One region of the Mesorhizobium sp. M7A.F.Ca.MR.362.00.0.0 genome, then DNA from elsewhere that is predicted to be linked to it. Evidence: predicted binding sites of a transcription regulator. Region 1 holds the regulator's gene; the other holds the start of a gene.

Evidence for each region. The regulator LexA, encoded in region 1, represses DNA repair genes until DNA is damaged. The targets are predictions, from matches to a motif close to TGTTCNNNNTGTGTTCNG.
Region 2: the regulator LexA is predicted to act here: its motif matches at 3,909-3,926, upstream of EOC06_RS02915 (DUF3072 domain-containing protein).

The regions. Positions count from the first base shown of each region.
Region 1 covers NZ_RZTF01000161.1:5,695-13,338, reverse strand. Annotated here, with positions in the region: partial or broken gene EOC06_RS19675 (ComEC/Rec2 family competence protein) at 1-1,551, shown strand, start outside; gene lexA (transcriptional repressor LexA) at 1,545-2,285, opposite strand; gene kynU (kynureninase) at 2,694-3,941, opposite strand; gene kynA (tryptophan 2,3-dioxygenase) at 4,013-4,849, opposite strand; gene EOC06_RS19655 (AMP-binding protein) at 4,846-6,471, opposite strand; gene EOC06_RS19650 (alpha/beta hydrolase) at 6,784-7,614, shown strand.
Region 2 covers NZ_RZTF01000010.1:29,926-37,569, forward strand. Annotated here, with positions in the region: gene EOC06_RS02895 (hypothetical protein) at 1,220-1,522, opposite strand; gene EOC06_RS02900 (hypothetical protein) at 1,981-2,343, opposite strand; gene EOC06_RS02905 (DUF2243 domain-containing protein) at 2,474-2,986, shown strand; gene EOC06_RS02910 (MucR family transcriptional regulator) at 3,010-3,468, opposite strand; gene EOC06_RS02915 (DUF3072 domain-containing protein) at 3,665-3,874, opposite strand; gene EOC06_RS02920 (hypothetical protein) at 4,872-5,108, opposite strand; gene EOC06_RS02930 (hypothetical protein) at 5,394-6,254, opposite strand; gene EOC06_RS02935 (hypothetical protein) at 6,431-6,790, opposite strand; gene EOC06_RS02940 (helix-turn-helix domain-containing protein) at 6,898-7,164, shown strand; gene EOC06_RS02945 (DUF3768 domain-containing protein) at 7,209-7,574, opposite strand.

The DNA of each region.
Region 1 (7,644 bases):
CGTCGGCGGCGCCGAAGGCGAGATCGCCGCGGCGCTGATCGTCGGCGTGCGCGCCGGCATTCCCGATGACATCAATGAGGCGATGCGACGTACCGGCATCTACCACATCATCTCGATTTCGGGACTGCACATGGCGCTGGTCGCAGGCACCATCATGGGCTTGCTGCGCGGCGCCTTCGCCTTGTTTCCCGACTTTTCCGCGCGTCGCCCGGTCAAGAAGTATGCCGCCTTCGCCGCACTGTTCTCGATCGCGGCCTATCTCATCATCTCTGGAGTCGTCGTTGCCGCCGAGCGCAGCTTCATCATGCTGGCGGTGATGCTGATTGCCGTGCTGTTCGATCGAGCAGCACTCACCATGCGCAATCTGGCGATCTCGGCGATCGCCGTCATCGTGGTGTCGCCGCATGAGGTGGTCGGCCCGAGTTTTCAGATGTCGTTCGCCGCGACCGCGGCTCTGGTCGGCGCCTATGCCGGCTGGGCCGATCACCGCGCGGGAAAAGCAAGACCGCCGCCCCCAAAGCGATCCATGCCCGGTTTCCTGACGCGAAAGTTCGTGCTCGCGGCAACCGGCCTTGCCATGACCTCCATCATCGCCGGCAGCGCCACGACGCTGTTTGCCATATGGCACTTTCAGCGTGTGTCGCCGCTCAGCCTGTTCGCCAATCTGGCGGTTATGCCGATCGTCACCGTCGTCATGTTCCTGGCTGTCGCAAGCGCGCTGCTGATGCCTTTCGATTGGATTGGCCGGCCCTCTACCTGATGGGCAAGGGTCTGACGGTGATGATCGCCATATCGGGTTGGATCTCCGAACGTTCGCCTGTCGATGGGGTTGGGCTGATTTCGCAGCAATCTGTCCTGCTGGTGACAATTGCCCTGGTCATCGCGACGATGGCGACAACTTGGCTGCGGCTCGCTGCTCTGCCATTCGCGCTGGCAGGCTTGCTGACCGTCTCGGATACGCGCACGCCGGATGTGCTGATCTCGGAAGACGCCCGGCTGGTGGCGTTGCCGATCGGTGGCGGCGAGCTTGCCGTCAGCCGGGAACGGCCGAACGAATTCACCGTCGACAACTGGAAACGCGCCCTGACATCAGAAACCATCGTCGTGCCAGAGGTGTTCGACAAGAGCGATGGGCAATTCGACGTCGCGGACGCCGTTGAGCTACCGCCGGGATCGCCGTTCTATTGCTCCTCAGGCGTTTGCGTGGCCAGGCATATGTCCGGTGCGATCATTGCCTATGTCGAGGACCGCAAGGACACCTGGAAAGCCTGTGGCTTCGCCGAGCTGATCGTCATCAATGACGCCACCGCCTATGACGCCTGTCACAATCCGCTGGTTCTCGTCATCACCAAGCGGCAACTGGCTCGCAAAGGCAGTGCCGCGGTCTTCTTCGATCGCCAATCGGCGACCACGCCGGCGACAATCAGCTTCGCGGTGGGCAGCCCATATCGGCCCTGGCACACGCATCGCAAATACTCTCGTGAGGCGAGGGGGCTGGCACCCTTCAAGAAACCCGAGAAGCCAGCGGCCAACCCGCAGCCGCCTCAGTAGCGGCGGATGAGGCCGACGAGCTTGCCTTGCACCTTGACCCTGTCTGGGCCGAAAATACGGGTTTCATAGGCCGGATTGGCGGCTTCGAGAGCAATCGAAGCGCCCTTGCGGCGGAACCGCTTCAGCGTCGCTTCCTCTTCATCGACCAGCGCCACGATGATCTCGCCGGGGTTCGCCGTGTCGGCATTGCGGATGATGACGGTGTCGCCGTCGAAGATACCGGCCTCGATCATCGAGTCGCCCTTGACCTCCAGCGCATAGTGGGCGCCGCCCATGATCATGTCCGGCGGCACGGAGATCGAATGCGTCTGATGCTGGATGGCATCGATCGGCACACCGGCGGCGATACGGCCCATGACCGGGATCGACACGGCGGAGACCGCATCGTCATCATTGCCGGGCGAGGGCATCCGCGAAGGCGCCGGCTTGATCTGCCGGCCAAGAGCACCACCCTGACCGAGACTGCCCTGGATGACGCTTGGCGAAAACTTCTTTGCCGCGTTGAGGCCGGGCGCGATCGAGTCCGGCAATCGCAGCACTTCCAGCGCGCGTGCCCGGTTGGGCAACCGGCGAATAAAGCCGCGCTCCTCAAGTGCGGTGATCAGCCGATGAATCCCGGATTTGGAGGCAAGGTCGAGCGCCTCCTTCATCTCGTCGAAGGATGGCGGAATGCCGCTCTCCTTCAGGCGTTCATGGATGAACATCAGCAGTTCATGTTGCTTGCGTGTCAGCATGGCGGCCCCCAGATTACCTGAAACCAGAATCGAAAAACAAACCCAGAACAAACACTATCTGTTCCAGTTGTGTTCTGCAACCGTTTAAAGTTTAATGAATTTGTTAAGGCTGCTGAAATTATTTGGGCTTGCCAGCGGGTCGCAATCGACAGGCGCCAACACGGCGATGCGCCTGCTCACATTGAAACCATTATGGTTAATGACCTGTGGCTCATCCTCAACCCGAGGCTTGGCATCATCTGCCGGCCGACCTCCACAAGGGACGATATCAATCTTCGGGACGTTCGTTTGCCGTGAACGAAACGGAGCCAAAACGCCAACGTCTGTTGGCATTTGTGGCTGGAATTCAGCCCTCCGTCATCCGCCGGGCAGTGAGGGCGGCGACGGCAAATCGCGGAGATCGTTGCGTCAGGTAACGGCTTCCTTGATGGCGAAACGCTGGTCCTTCCATGCGCCCGTGCGCAGAATGTCTTCTAGCACTTGAACCGCCAGCCACACATCCTTGTAGCCGATATAGAGGGGCGTGAAGCCGAAACGGATGGTCGATGGCGCGCGAAAATCACCGATGACGCCGCGCTCGATCAGCGCCCGCATGATTTGATAGCCGTGATCGTGAAGGAACGACACCTGGCTGCCGCGCCTGGTCGCGTCGCGGGTGGTCTCCAGCGTGAGGCCATAGGCGCCGCACTTTGCTTCGACGAGCTGGATGAACAGTTCCGTCAGCGCGACGCTCTTTTTTCGCAATGCCGCCATGTCGACGTCGTTCCAGATGGCAAGCGCGCCTTTGAGCGCCCGCATCGACAGGACCGGCTGGGTGCCGCACAGAAAGCGGCGGATACCGGTGCCGGCAACATACCCCCGTTCGAAGGCAAAGGGCCGCGCATGGCCCCACCAGCCGCTGAGCGGCTGGCTGATATCGCTGTGATGGCGCTGCGCGGCATAGATGAAGGCCGGTGCGCCCGGACCGCCGTTGAGGTACTTGTAAGTGCAGCCGATGGCGAAATCGGCATTTGCGTGATCGAGCTCGACGGGCAGGGCGCCGGCGGTGTGGCATAGATCCCAGACGATCAGCGCTCCGGCCGCATGAGCCTTGCGCGTCAGCGCCGCCATGTCGCGCAGTTCACCCGATTTGTAGTTGACGTGGTTGACCAGCACCACCGCGACGTTTTCGTTGATCAGCTCTTCGATAGTGGGCGCGTCGACGCCCGCGAGGCGCAGCAGGACGCCGTCCCGTGTCGAGGCCACCCCTTCGGCGATGTACAGGTCGGTGGGGAAACTGTCACCCTCGGCGACGATGACCGACCGGCCCGGCCGCATCTCCAGCGCCGCATGCAGCACCTTGTAGATGTTGGTCGACGTCGTGTCGCAGACGACGGTCTGGCCGGCCGCGGCTCCAATCAGGCGTCCGAGTTGATCGCCGAGTTCGATCGGCATCTCGAACCATCCGGCCGTATTCCAGGCTCGGATGAGGTCCTGGGCCCATTCCTGGGTTGCCGCCTGCTGCAGCTCGCCGAAAACGGCATGAGACGCTGCCCCCAGTGAATTGCCGTCGAGATAGATCACCCCCTCCGGCAGAATGAAACGGTCGCGCATGGCCCGCAGCGGATCTGTGGCATCCATCGCTTCGACTGCGGCGAGATCAGGAAATCCACTCATGGTCAGTCAGTCCCCGGTTGTTCGCGAAGGGTGTTCCGCCGCCGCGCGTCGCTGTTTTCATTTCGACGATGTCAGAGCCGGGTGCGGACCGTCCACAGCTCCGGGAACAGCACCACCTCGAGCATCTTCTTCAGATACGAAGCACCCGACGTGCCGCCGGTGCCGCGTTTCAGACCGATGATGCGCTCAACCGTGGTGACGTGGTTGAAGCGCCAGCGGCGGAAATAATCCTCGAAGTCGACCAGCTTCTCTGCCAGTTCGTAGAACATCCAGTAGCGCTGCGGATCGCGGTAAATGGTTTGCCAGGCGACCAGCACCTCTTCATTCTCGGTTCGCGTCTCACGCCAGTCCGTGCGCTTGGCATCGGCACCGATGTCGAATCCGTTGCGCGCAAGCAGCAGCAGCGCTTCGTCGTAGAGCGATGGTTCGGTCAGGATCGCTTCCAGCTTTCCGCTCAGGTCGGGCCGGTGCTTGTGCGGCCCGAGCATGGCCAGGTTGCGGTTGCCGGCCATGAACTCGATGGCGCGATACTGCCAGGACTGGAAACCCGAGGACTGGCCGAGCGCGTCGCGGAACTCGGTGTATTCGCTCGGCGTCATCGTCCGCAGCACATCCCAGGCATTGTTCAGCTGCTCGAAGATCCGCGCAACGCGCGACAGCATCTTGAAGCTCGGCTCGAGCCGGTCGGCGCGGATGGAACGGATCGCGGCTCCAATCTCGTGTAGAGCGAGCTTCATCCAGAGTTCGGAGGTCTGATGCTGGATGATGAACAGCATCTCGTCATGCGCCGATGACAGCGGCGTCTGGGCCTCCAGCACTTTCTCCAGGTGCAGGTAGTCGCTGTAGGACATGCGCTCTTTGAACGACATCTGGGCGCCTTCGGACGCCGGATCGTACGGTTCGCTCAATTGATTTTCTCCGTGCGCAGCCGGAAGCGCTGGATCTTGCCGGTCTGGGTCTTGGGCAGAGCGGCGATGAATTTTACCGATCGCGGATATTTATAGGGCGCGATCATTGCCTTGACATGGTCCTGCAGGCGCTTGGTGGTGAGGGCGTCGGGCGCGACGCCCTGCGCTAGCACGACATGCGCCTCGACGATCTGGCCGCGTTCGGCGTCCTCGGCGCCAATCACCGCGCATTCGGCGACATCCGGATGCGACAGAAGTGCGGCCTCGACCTCGGGTCCGGCAATGTTGTAGCCGGCGCTGACGATCATGTCGTCGGAGCGGGCGGCGAAATGGAAGAAGCCGTCCTCGTCCTGCGTGAAGGTATCGCCGGTGAGGTTCCAGCCGTCGCGCACGTATTCCTTCTGCCTGTCATCGGCCATGTAGCGGCAGCCGGTCGGTCCGCGCACTGCAAGCCTGCCGGTCGCGCCGCGTGGCACCTCGCGCATCTCGTCATCGACGACGCGCGCCTCGTAGCCGCCCACCGGCTTTCCGGTCGACGCGGGCTTCATGTCGTCAAAACGGTTGGAGATGAAGATGTGCAGCATCTCGGTGGCTCCGATGCCGTCGAGGATCGGCTTTCCGGTCTTTTGTGTCCACTCTTCGAAAACGGGAGCAGGCAAGGTTTCGCCGGCCGAAACGGCGACGCGCAGCGATGAAAGGTCGGCACCTTCATCCATGGCCTTCAGCATGGCGCGGTAGGCAGTCGGCGCGGTGAAAGAGATCGTCGCTTTGTAGATCTCGATGATGTGGATCATGTTGGGTGGCGTCGCCTGCTCCAGCAGCGTCGCCGCCGCACCGAAGCGCAGCGGGAAGATGGCGAGTCCGCCAAGGCCGAAGGTGAAGGCCAGCGGCGGCGAGCCGACGAAGATGTCGTCCGGCGTCACCTCCAGGATTTCGCGGGCGTAGGCGTCGGCGATGATCAGCAGGTCGCGGTGGAAATGCATCGTCGCCTTCGGAACGCCTGTTGTGCCCGAGGTGAAGCCGAGCAGGGCAACATCGTCGCGGCCGGTGTCGACTGCGGTGAACGTCACCGGCTTGTCGAGAGCGGCACGATCGAGTTCAGCATCATGGTTGGCGGTGCCGTCGAAACCGATGACCTGCTTGAGGAATGCGCTGTCCTTGGCGCAGGCGGTCATCTCGTCCATCAGCCTGGTGTCGCAGAGCGCGACGGTGATCTCCGCCTTGTCGACGATCTTGGCGAGTTCGCCGGCGCGCAGCATCGGCATGGTGTTGACGACCACGGCGCCAACCTTGGTGGCGGCCAGCCAGCAGGCGACCATTGCGGGGTTGTTGGCCGAACGGATCAGCACCCGGTTGCCGGGCTCGACCCCATAATTCTCGACCAGCGCGTGGGCCAGCCTGTTCGTCCAGTCGGACAGTTCCTTGTAGGTGCGGCGGCGGCCATTGCCGATGAGGGCGGTGTGGTCGCCGAGACCTTTTTCGACCAGCCTGTCGGTCAGTTCGACACCGGCGTTGAGGCGTTCGGGATACTCGAAGCCGTCGAGCAGGATTTCAGGCCATTGCTCCGGCGGCGGCAGGTGATCGCGCGTGAACGTGTCGATATGCGCTGAAGGCCCAAGCATGTCGCCGCTCTCCTGTCTGCTGGACGGCCAGTGCGCGAGGCGCCTTGGCCGGATGTCGTGGATCCTAAGGTCCTGCTCTGAGGAGGCTTCGTACTGCCCATCGCACCTGCTGAGATGCGCCCAGAAAGGGTGAACATCTGCAGGTTTGGGCAGCACAGCAGACCTCCCATTGTCGGCTGTTCGTACGGGCAGGATCGCACCAGTCGAAATTTGTTTCAAGCCTAAAATGTTTTTGCCCTGGAGCATTGACGCATGGCGTGGCGGTGGCCATTGCTAGCGGAACAGCGATGCCGTTTTTGGGGAAGGGCGCAGATGTTCGAACGTCACATCGTCGATTGGGATGATGCCTATGCCAACGGTGCGAATATCGCCGGCAGCGACCGATGGCCGGCCGCGTGGGTGGAGCCTGCGCAAGCGTTTCGTGACGCACTCTCGGCGCAGGGCCGGGCACGGCTCGACATCACCTATGGCGATGGGCGACGCAATCGGCTCGATCTCTTCCTCCCCAGCGCCACGCCCAAAGGGTTGGTGGTGTTCATCCATGGCGGTTACTGGAAGGCGTTCGACAAGAGTTTCTGGTCGCATCTCGCCAATGGTGCGGTCAGCAGCGGCTTTGCCGTGGCGATGCCGTCCTACACGCTGTGCCCGGACTTACGCATCGCCGGCATCGTCCAGGAGATCGGCGTGGCGATCGGCAAGGCGGCGGCAATGGTCGACGGGCCGCTGATGCTGACCGGACATTCGGCCGGCGGCCATCTTGCCAGCCGGATGGTGACGACAACCACGCCTCTGGCGGACGATGTGGCGCGGCGCGTGCGCCATGTCGTTTCGATTTCGGGTGTCCACGATCTGCGTCCGATCATGCGCACCGAGATGAACGCGACTCTGGCCATCGACGAAGATGAGGCGCTGGCTGAAAGCCCGGCGCTGCTGCGGCCCAGGGATGGTGCCCGCATCACCTGTTGGGCCGGTGGTGGCGAGCGCGCCGAGTTCCTGCGTCAGAACGCCTTGCTTGCCAACATCTGGACGGGCCTCGGTGCTGCAACCAGCACCGTGGTCGAGCCCGACCGGCATCATTTCAGCATTGTCGACGGCCTTGCCGATCCGGCCCACCCACTGAGCCGCGCCTTGATATCGGGCTAGCACCGAGATCATTTTCCATTTTTTATTAAT
Region 2 (7,644 bases), on a different contig from region 1:
AGCCAAGCGCAATGGCGTCTACAAGGGTGGCCAGCAGCGCTTAGATTACCGACGTGTGATCCAACTCCACGGTGACGGGGTCAAACCCGCCGAAATCGCGAAAGCTGTTGGCTGTTCTTGAATGCAGGTTTATCGTGTCCTGGCTGAGCACGAGACAGCATGATGGGCTACTTCCATTACATCTTGCTGAATCTTGCAATTTGAAGAGTTTCTCTGAATTTTTCGCAACCAGCCTAGGATATGTTTCGGCTGCGATTGGACTGGGTGCACATCACGATGGCTAATACTCTGGTTGACCGATTCTTTTTTCGGCTGTCCGAATCTCGGATGGTTGAGGGGGGTCCTCGTCGCGGGGAGATTGAGGCGGCGCGGGTTGCAGGCATCCCAGACTGGATAATACGGGTCGCGCTTCAAGTTCGGCATATCCGCACCAAATTGGCGACAAGGGGCACCGAGGCTCGTCCGTGAAAACTGTTCAACTCGATGTCTCAAGGATTGGACATCAGACGATCTACAAGGTCACCGCCGAGGGCTCTGGCACCGGCCAAGTCGCAAGGGATTCCGGCTGGCTCGTTGGCAAGCGCCCGGATAAGGCAGGAGTCATACCGGATGAGGCGCACGCACTAGCCGCGGAATGGTGCGGACAATTCGGCCAAACGTTCTATAATCTGCTCGACCATCGCAGTTACTAGGTTCGCCCCGAACTCAAAGCGCATGGCATTGCCGGTCAGCACCACGCGGGATCAATTCGACTACTCGAGTCGTCACCTTGTTGTAAAAGTGCGCGGCGCTCTACTCGCCTAAAAGCTGGCCTACCATCAGGTGAAAACCGGCTGGCCGGTGAACACGTCGAACACGGTCCACGTCCCATCTGGGTCCGGCTTAGATCGTACCTCTGCTGTGCCATGGGGTCATTCGTTCAGCTTCCGATCTAACTCGTCAAGCATGGACCGATGCTGCTCGGTCATATCCCAATCTACTGGGAGGTCCAGCAGTTGGCGAATTTGGTGGCGCAGTGTCTCTGAAGTAATCCACGTCCGAATGAGACGCGATGTAGCCTGCTGTTGCTCGGGAGAAAGCTCTTGCATGGTTGGCCCGCACGGTTAGACCGAGCCCAACCCTTTGGTGACCTTAATGGTTCCCGATGGGTTGCCTGAAGAGATTAGAGCCGCCGCTACTCCGGCGCGGCCTGAAAAACACCACGCGCTGTCCCTAATGCCTAGCGCACGCTGAAGAAATCGCTTTCACGCGCTGCATCAAAGCATAACTTGCTTGGCCGAGGGCCTTTTTTAAACGCGGCCTCGAAGGCGGCAAAGCCGCGATTATAATCTTTTGAGCCTTGGTATTTGATAAATTTGCTCATAGAGCCAAATATCGCCGTAACAGGGCACGAGCCAAAAGCCGCCATTATGTATCCGCCTTCATACGCGGCCGATTTGCCGTCAGCGGTTGCTGACATGGGCAAACTAACGGTTAGTGCTACTACCGTAACAACACTTAAAATAGTTGTTCCGATTCTCACTTTTTTATCCCCCGGTTCACCCTCCAACTACTGCACATTCTTTTACGCTGCCGGTAAAGTTCTCTTGGCGCAAAAGCACGTATACGCTCAGGCCAGCTATGACCGTCATCCCGATCATGTCGCCCTGCCGTGGTGCCAAATAGCGCTTGCCCTGGACTTAAGCGTGAGCTCTGAATCGTTATGCGTCGAAGCCCTTAAAGGCTCCGAGCATCGTTCCTCATGGCCACGCACGAAAGGTGTTGCCGGAACGGCGCTTACATTGCTTCAAACGCAAACGACCTAAGCGATGCTTAAGGGTCACTTCAGGTCACGCTTGATCGATCCTTTAGCTCCGCGCGTAACGCCTAGCGCCATCGGGGCGCTCGGTCCTGACGTGGCGGGAGCGTTGAACCGATGGAGAACCATGAGCGCTATTCCGGCCATCAACGACAAAGGAAGGTCCAAAGAGGTCGCCACCATCAAACCTTGGCTTTCCGCCAACCGGCCCACCATGCTTCCCATTGAGAACAGAACCAGCGCTCGCCTCGGGCTGGGTTCACGCGCGTCGCCAGATAATATTCTTGGCCGGGCATGTGATAAATATGCTCGCCGCGCTCATTGATATTCCCCTTGATGTCGCAGCCCGCCTTGCGAAAGACAATCTTGCTTGATGAACCTCCCCCGGTATGGACCCGCGGGAGTTGGTGCTGATCGTTGGTCGCAACATAGGCGACGGACGTAAATCCAAGCAGCGCTAAAACCAGCGAGAGGCGAGCGGCAACAAGCGACCGCCACCAAGGCCTTCTCGCTCCCGCCCACTTGGGATGAACTATTCTGCCCATCGCCCTCTCCCAAGAGGGAGAATGCGTCCATCAGAAGCGAAAGTCTATAAGCGCAGATCGCGGGTAGTGGGTCAGTTTGAAATCCAGCCTTGATCGGCGAACAAAGCTGGCTTTCGTCGGTTTGAGGGCCATGGCTACAAATTCGGAAGACCGACATTTCCCCACCGCCGCAGGCATTCTGCTTGGCCTTGGCCTAGGCGGTTTCTTCGACGGCATCGTTCTGCACCAAATTCTCCAATGGCATCATATGGCGACGAGTGCCGGTTATCCTGCTGATTCCTTGGAGAACTTAAAGCTGAACACATTGCTGGACGGTCTTTTCCACGCCAGCACCTACATATTCACGGCAATCGGGTTGCTCATCCTGTGGCGGACAGTGCGGAAACCTCACTTCTGGTGGTCGCCTAAACTTCTCTTCGCAACCATCCTTATGGGCTTCGGTATCTTCAACGTGGTGGAGGGGATCGTTGATCACCACCTTCTTGGGCTGCACCACGTCAACGAAACAGTGCCCCAGGATCAATGGATCTATTGGGACGTTGCGTTCCTGATCTGGGGTGCTGCCATGCTGATCGGCGGCTGGCTTCTCTGGAAACAGGGCAAGCGCGAAACCCGCGCCGCAGCACGCTACATTTCAAACTGACCCACGACCAGATAGCGCGGTGGTTACGCCTTAGCTTTGCGCTTCGCCGGTGCCTTCTTTGGCGCGGTTTTGGCGGGGGTCGCCTTGCGGCCGAGACCAATAGATTTTGCAAGGACGGACCGTTGAGCCGCGTAGCTCGGCGCCACCATAGGATAGTCTTTCGCGAGGCCCCACTTGGCTCTGTACTCATCGGGCGTCATGCCCAGCAAACCAAGGTGGCGCTTCATAGACTTGAACTTGCGTCCGTCCTCTAGGCTGACGATGTAATCGGGAAACACCGACTTCTTTGGATTGACTGCCGGAACAAGCTCGCGCGGCGGCGCTTCCACCGGCTGACCCAATCCCGACAAGGCAGAATTGACGCTGGCGATCAATCCGGGAAGACCGGCCGTCGGAATCGCATTCTTCTGAACATATGCCGCCACTATGTCAGCAGTAAGCTGCAACAACTGGACCTGCTGTGCTTCAGCGTCATTCTGCATGTAATTTTCCCATTTGATTTGCCTTTGTGTCTATTGCGGAAATGCATAACCTGCAACGGCCCGCAGATCGTGAATGGGACTCCAACGTAAAGAAACTTGTCTATCTAAGCGCGGGCACCTCGTGACCTATATGGCATCCTTTCTGTCCGGAACGACGCGAGAGCGAGCAGCCATCTGCAAACCGCTCCCACCGCCTTCAAAGCTTCAGCTTCGCCCTTAGCGCATCAATGCGCTTCGATGCCTCGGCTTTGCTGAGATCTTCGGCGTAGCTTTTGTCGTCGTTCGCCTGCTCACACAATGTTTTCAGGTAGGAAGCCTGCGACGGAGTCATTGGCTCGTCACCAGTCGTCCAATCGTCAGGATCCTTGTTGATGTTATCGCTCTTTTCTCGGGCCGAAGCTTGCATTTCGTTCTCCATACGCAGAACGGCAAAACACGTTTGATCTCCTTTTGTTCCCAATATTCAGCCGCGATTATATATTGGAGAAGCAGATTAGGAGATAACCTGCGAGGCGTGCTATATGGGGGATGAAGATTTCTCCAATGGCCGTTTTCCCGGCCATGCTTGCCGCCCCCCCCCAGCCTTCAATGAGATCGTGCTCGCTCGCGCCCTGCGGTCAAGCCTAGCGCAGCAGCGGGCGCTAACGCGTGCTTTGCTTGAGGAACTGGCCCGTGTTCGCATGGAGGTCAGGGACGCATCTGCGGTCCGCTACCATGTACGGGCAGGCTTTCTCAACAGCTTGGCTTCGCGGGCACGACAGGCCGGGCCTCCTTCATTTGGTAAAGAACGCACTTTGAATAATTTCGAAACGCGCTTCCAAACAGTGTAGCAATTACCCTTCGCTGGAAGGGACGCCGCGATGGTTTCAACGCATACAGACATCGCCCGCGCGGCTATCGAAGCCAGCTTCCTGTCGCGACACAATTCCTTGGTCGGAGCCGCCGCATTCCGCCGGGATATGGATCGAACCAGACGGACGATTGCGGTATCACGAGAACTGCTGAAAAGGCTTCGCCAGCGCCAGCGCGATGATGCTCACAAAGCGAGGGCGGATGCAGAACCGGCCCCCACAACCGTGTCCGCATTCGACGCCGACATTTGTTAGTGTGAATCGTCGATTCCCAGTCTGCGCGCCCTTTGGCTGCTATTGGTCCCGCCAATCTGACCCTGAGAAAGAAGAGCGGCAAGGTGATCGTCCAGTCGCTGAAACCGCGCACCACCAACAGTCCCAAAATGCGCGACCCGCCGATTAGGCCATCTTGGCGTATCGAGGTGCGCAAGCCGAAACCAGCTCATTGGTTGCGGCGCAAAGGCCCCGGCGGCCTGTCGGCAGGCCCCGACGATGCGTACGGCCGGTTCACACGCCGGAGCTCCTGCACGACTTAGACCGGAACCCGTAAGCTCAAAGCCCACTAAGCTTCTTCTGAAGGGTGATGTTCAAGCTCAGCAGCCGTTCACCAGTCTCGGCCCTGACATAGATCGCTAGCTGCTGGCGATCATCATTGAGGAACTGTCGCGCTAAATCTCTGAGCCCCTCTATGCCCTCACGACATGCACCCTCGATGCCGTCACATTCAATTCCCACCTCGTCTTTCACGAGCTCGTCACGGTCAGCGCTGTCAAAGAAATATCTCGCCATGGAACACCTCTATTGCCCCAACGGTTCAGCGGCCTTTTTGATGCAGATAGGTAGGGTCAAAATCTCCGGCGCGAATGAGCCCTGCCCAGTCGATTGCATGAAAACGCGGGCCCACGGTGGATATCAAACCGTCGTTTCTAAGATAAGCGCTGTCTTGCGGTGCTATCACACTCCTGTGATGACCCATATCAAGGGCAACAGAAGCATCCGCTCTTCATGACAGCCGTATGCTACGGCAACGCACACCAATCCGTCGTCGGATCGCAGTCTCTCTGGCCTAGTCGCTTACTTAAAATTCGCTTGCGGGACGCCTTCGACCGTCAATGTCAAATTGTTGTCCATCTGATGGAGTGAGGCCGTAAACCGCTCCGAGGTGGCCTGCCTGATGCCAACGTACTCTGTGTACTTGAACTGGTACGCTCCATCGCCGCGCATTTCCCAATGGCCAGACATGCCGTCCTCAAGCTCGTAGGTCTCGGTGATCTGTTGCGCAAAATCGCCGATCGACATTCCATCGCCGATGTCGAAATAGCACTGATAGAGGCGAAGGCGAGCGGCACGGCCGCCATGCATGACGATCTGGCCACAAGCCTGTTGGCCTTTGACGATGAACAGCGACGGCTTGGGCTGCCCGTTCATACTCTCGAAAAGGGTTGTCAGTGCTTGCGTTTCCGTGCCCGCTGGCGTGGAAGTCAAAGTAAACGATCGATCCAACGCTTGCGTCAATTGTGCCTCAGTCATCCCCAGTTCGATCCCTCGAAACGAGGAGACGTCGCCGATAGGCTCGTTGGCACCATGTTCTGCGCTGGTCGCATTTTCTTGCAGGGGCTGCATTCCCGCCGCCTCGATAGCCCGCAGCTTTTTTTTGATCACCAGTTCCAGCCGGTTTGACACCGAAGAGTCCCTGACCTGCCGTGACAAAGAGCGCGCTTGTTCTCTCAAACGCATGAGCTCGTTCAAAGCGGCCACCGACGTTGGAGCGACCGGAAGAGCCTCAGCTTCCCCCAGCAGTTTCACGAATTGCGCCTCCGCGTAAAACGTCGCTGCTTGGACACGAGCTGCTTCCAGTTCGGAGACGAAATGGTCCAAAGCCTCTTGGGTGACATCAAATCTGCCGGGTTTGCACTCGCGAACCGATTGCAGCATGGCATCGAGGTCTTCAAGGCTAAAGAACTCTAGGCTCGGGGTGCCTTCCCACCGCCCAGAAGATACTGAGCTGCAAGGCAATGATACTGCTGAAGCCGAGCCCGCCCAACAGATTAACATCGCGGCCACCCAAAGAGCCCATGAGCGATTTGCCACTTTGGGCCATCCAAACCATTTCATTTTATCTTGGCCTCCGTTGCCGATCCGGCACGACCACGCCGTGCGCTTCTCCATGCAAAGAATGCCATGACGGCGAGGATCAGGTCGGCGAAGGCCCAAATCTTCATGTCGGTGAATGAGCTGGCCGCGATGAAAGCAAACAAGCTGCCGACGACGAAAATAATAGCCGAGACCAGCGGCAGGCCGAAGGCAAAGGCACCGCCGACAAAGAACAGCAAACCCACAAACACGCCAACCGATCCAGCGCCCGCTAGGTCATGGTTTGCCGCGATGCTTCCGCCGGTCGCCACCGCGCAGGACTGCAGCATCGAAATCAAGCCAAGCAGAATTCCGATAATTCCAACTGCGATTTTCATTTCACTCCCCCAAGCAAGCACATGAATCGTGCAATCCCCTGAATTTGGAAATAGGGGACTGTTGGTCCGTCGATTGTCAAGCCGTTTGTATTGCCTTCTTGCCCACGATGAACGTGCGCAAGATCATTGGTTGGAATCTCCGCAAGCTGCGTGTCGAACGCGGGCTGTCGCAAGAGCGGCTGGCGCTGGCGGCTGAGATCGATCGTTCGTATGTCGGTCGCGTCGAACGCGGTTCTGAAAACGTAACGACCGATACGCTCGAAGCTTTGGCGAAGGCACTTGCCGTTCCGGCCGCGGCTCTTCTGACCGAACCTCCGAAGGGGGCTCGTGAGCCGTCGCCGCTTTCGTCGGGCAGAAAGCCCAAGGCAGGTTAGACGAGCGGGGAACTGGGCCCATGTGCCCTGTGCAGAGGAAAACATCAGTACTCTTCCGGCAGCATGACGGTCATCACGCGAATGGTGACGGCCGGGTCGGAGGCATCGGGAGACAGGTTCACCAGCGCCCGGTCATAGTAGTCTATTTTGAAGAACAGCTGCCGATCGCCGACGTGCAGCAGAGCGCAGTCGTGCTGGCCCCATGGATCGTTGTTCTGGTCGAACGCGTCGAAGTTGGCGATGGCCAGCAAAATGGCGCCGATCTCTTGGGCAGGCAGTGCGGCGACACCGGCGGTCATCACCATGCGCCCGCCAGCACCCGTCTGGCGTAGTTGGTCGTTGAGGGTCCGAATGCGCGCGGTTCGATCAGCCGCCGACTGCCGACCGACGCGCTCTGTTGAGCATGTCATGAGTGGTTCCTTCGAATGGATGAGTGATTGAGGGTGACGGGCCAGGACGAACCCGGCCCGTTTGCAAGGC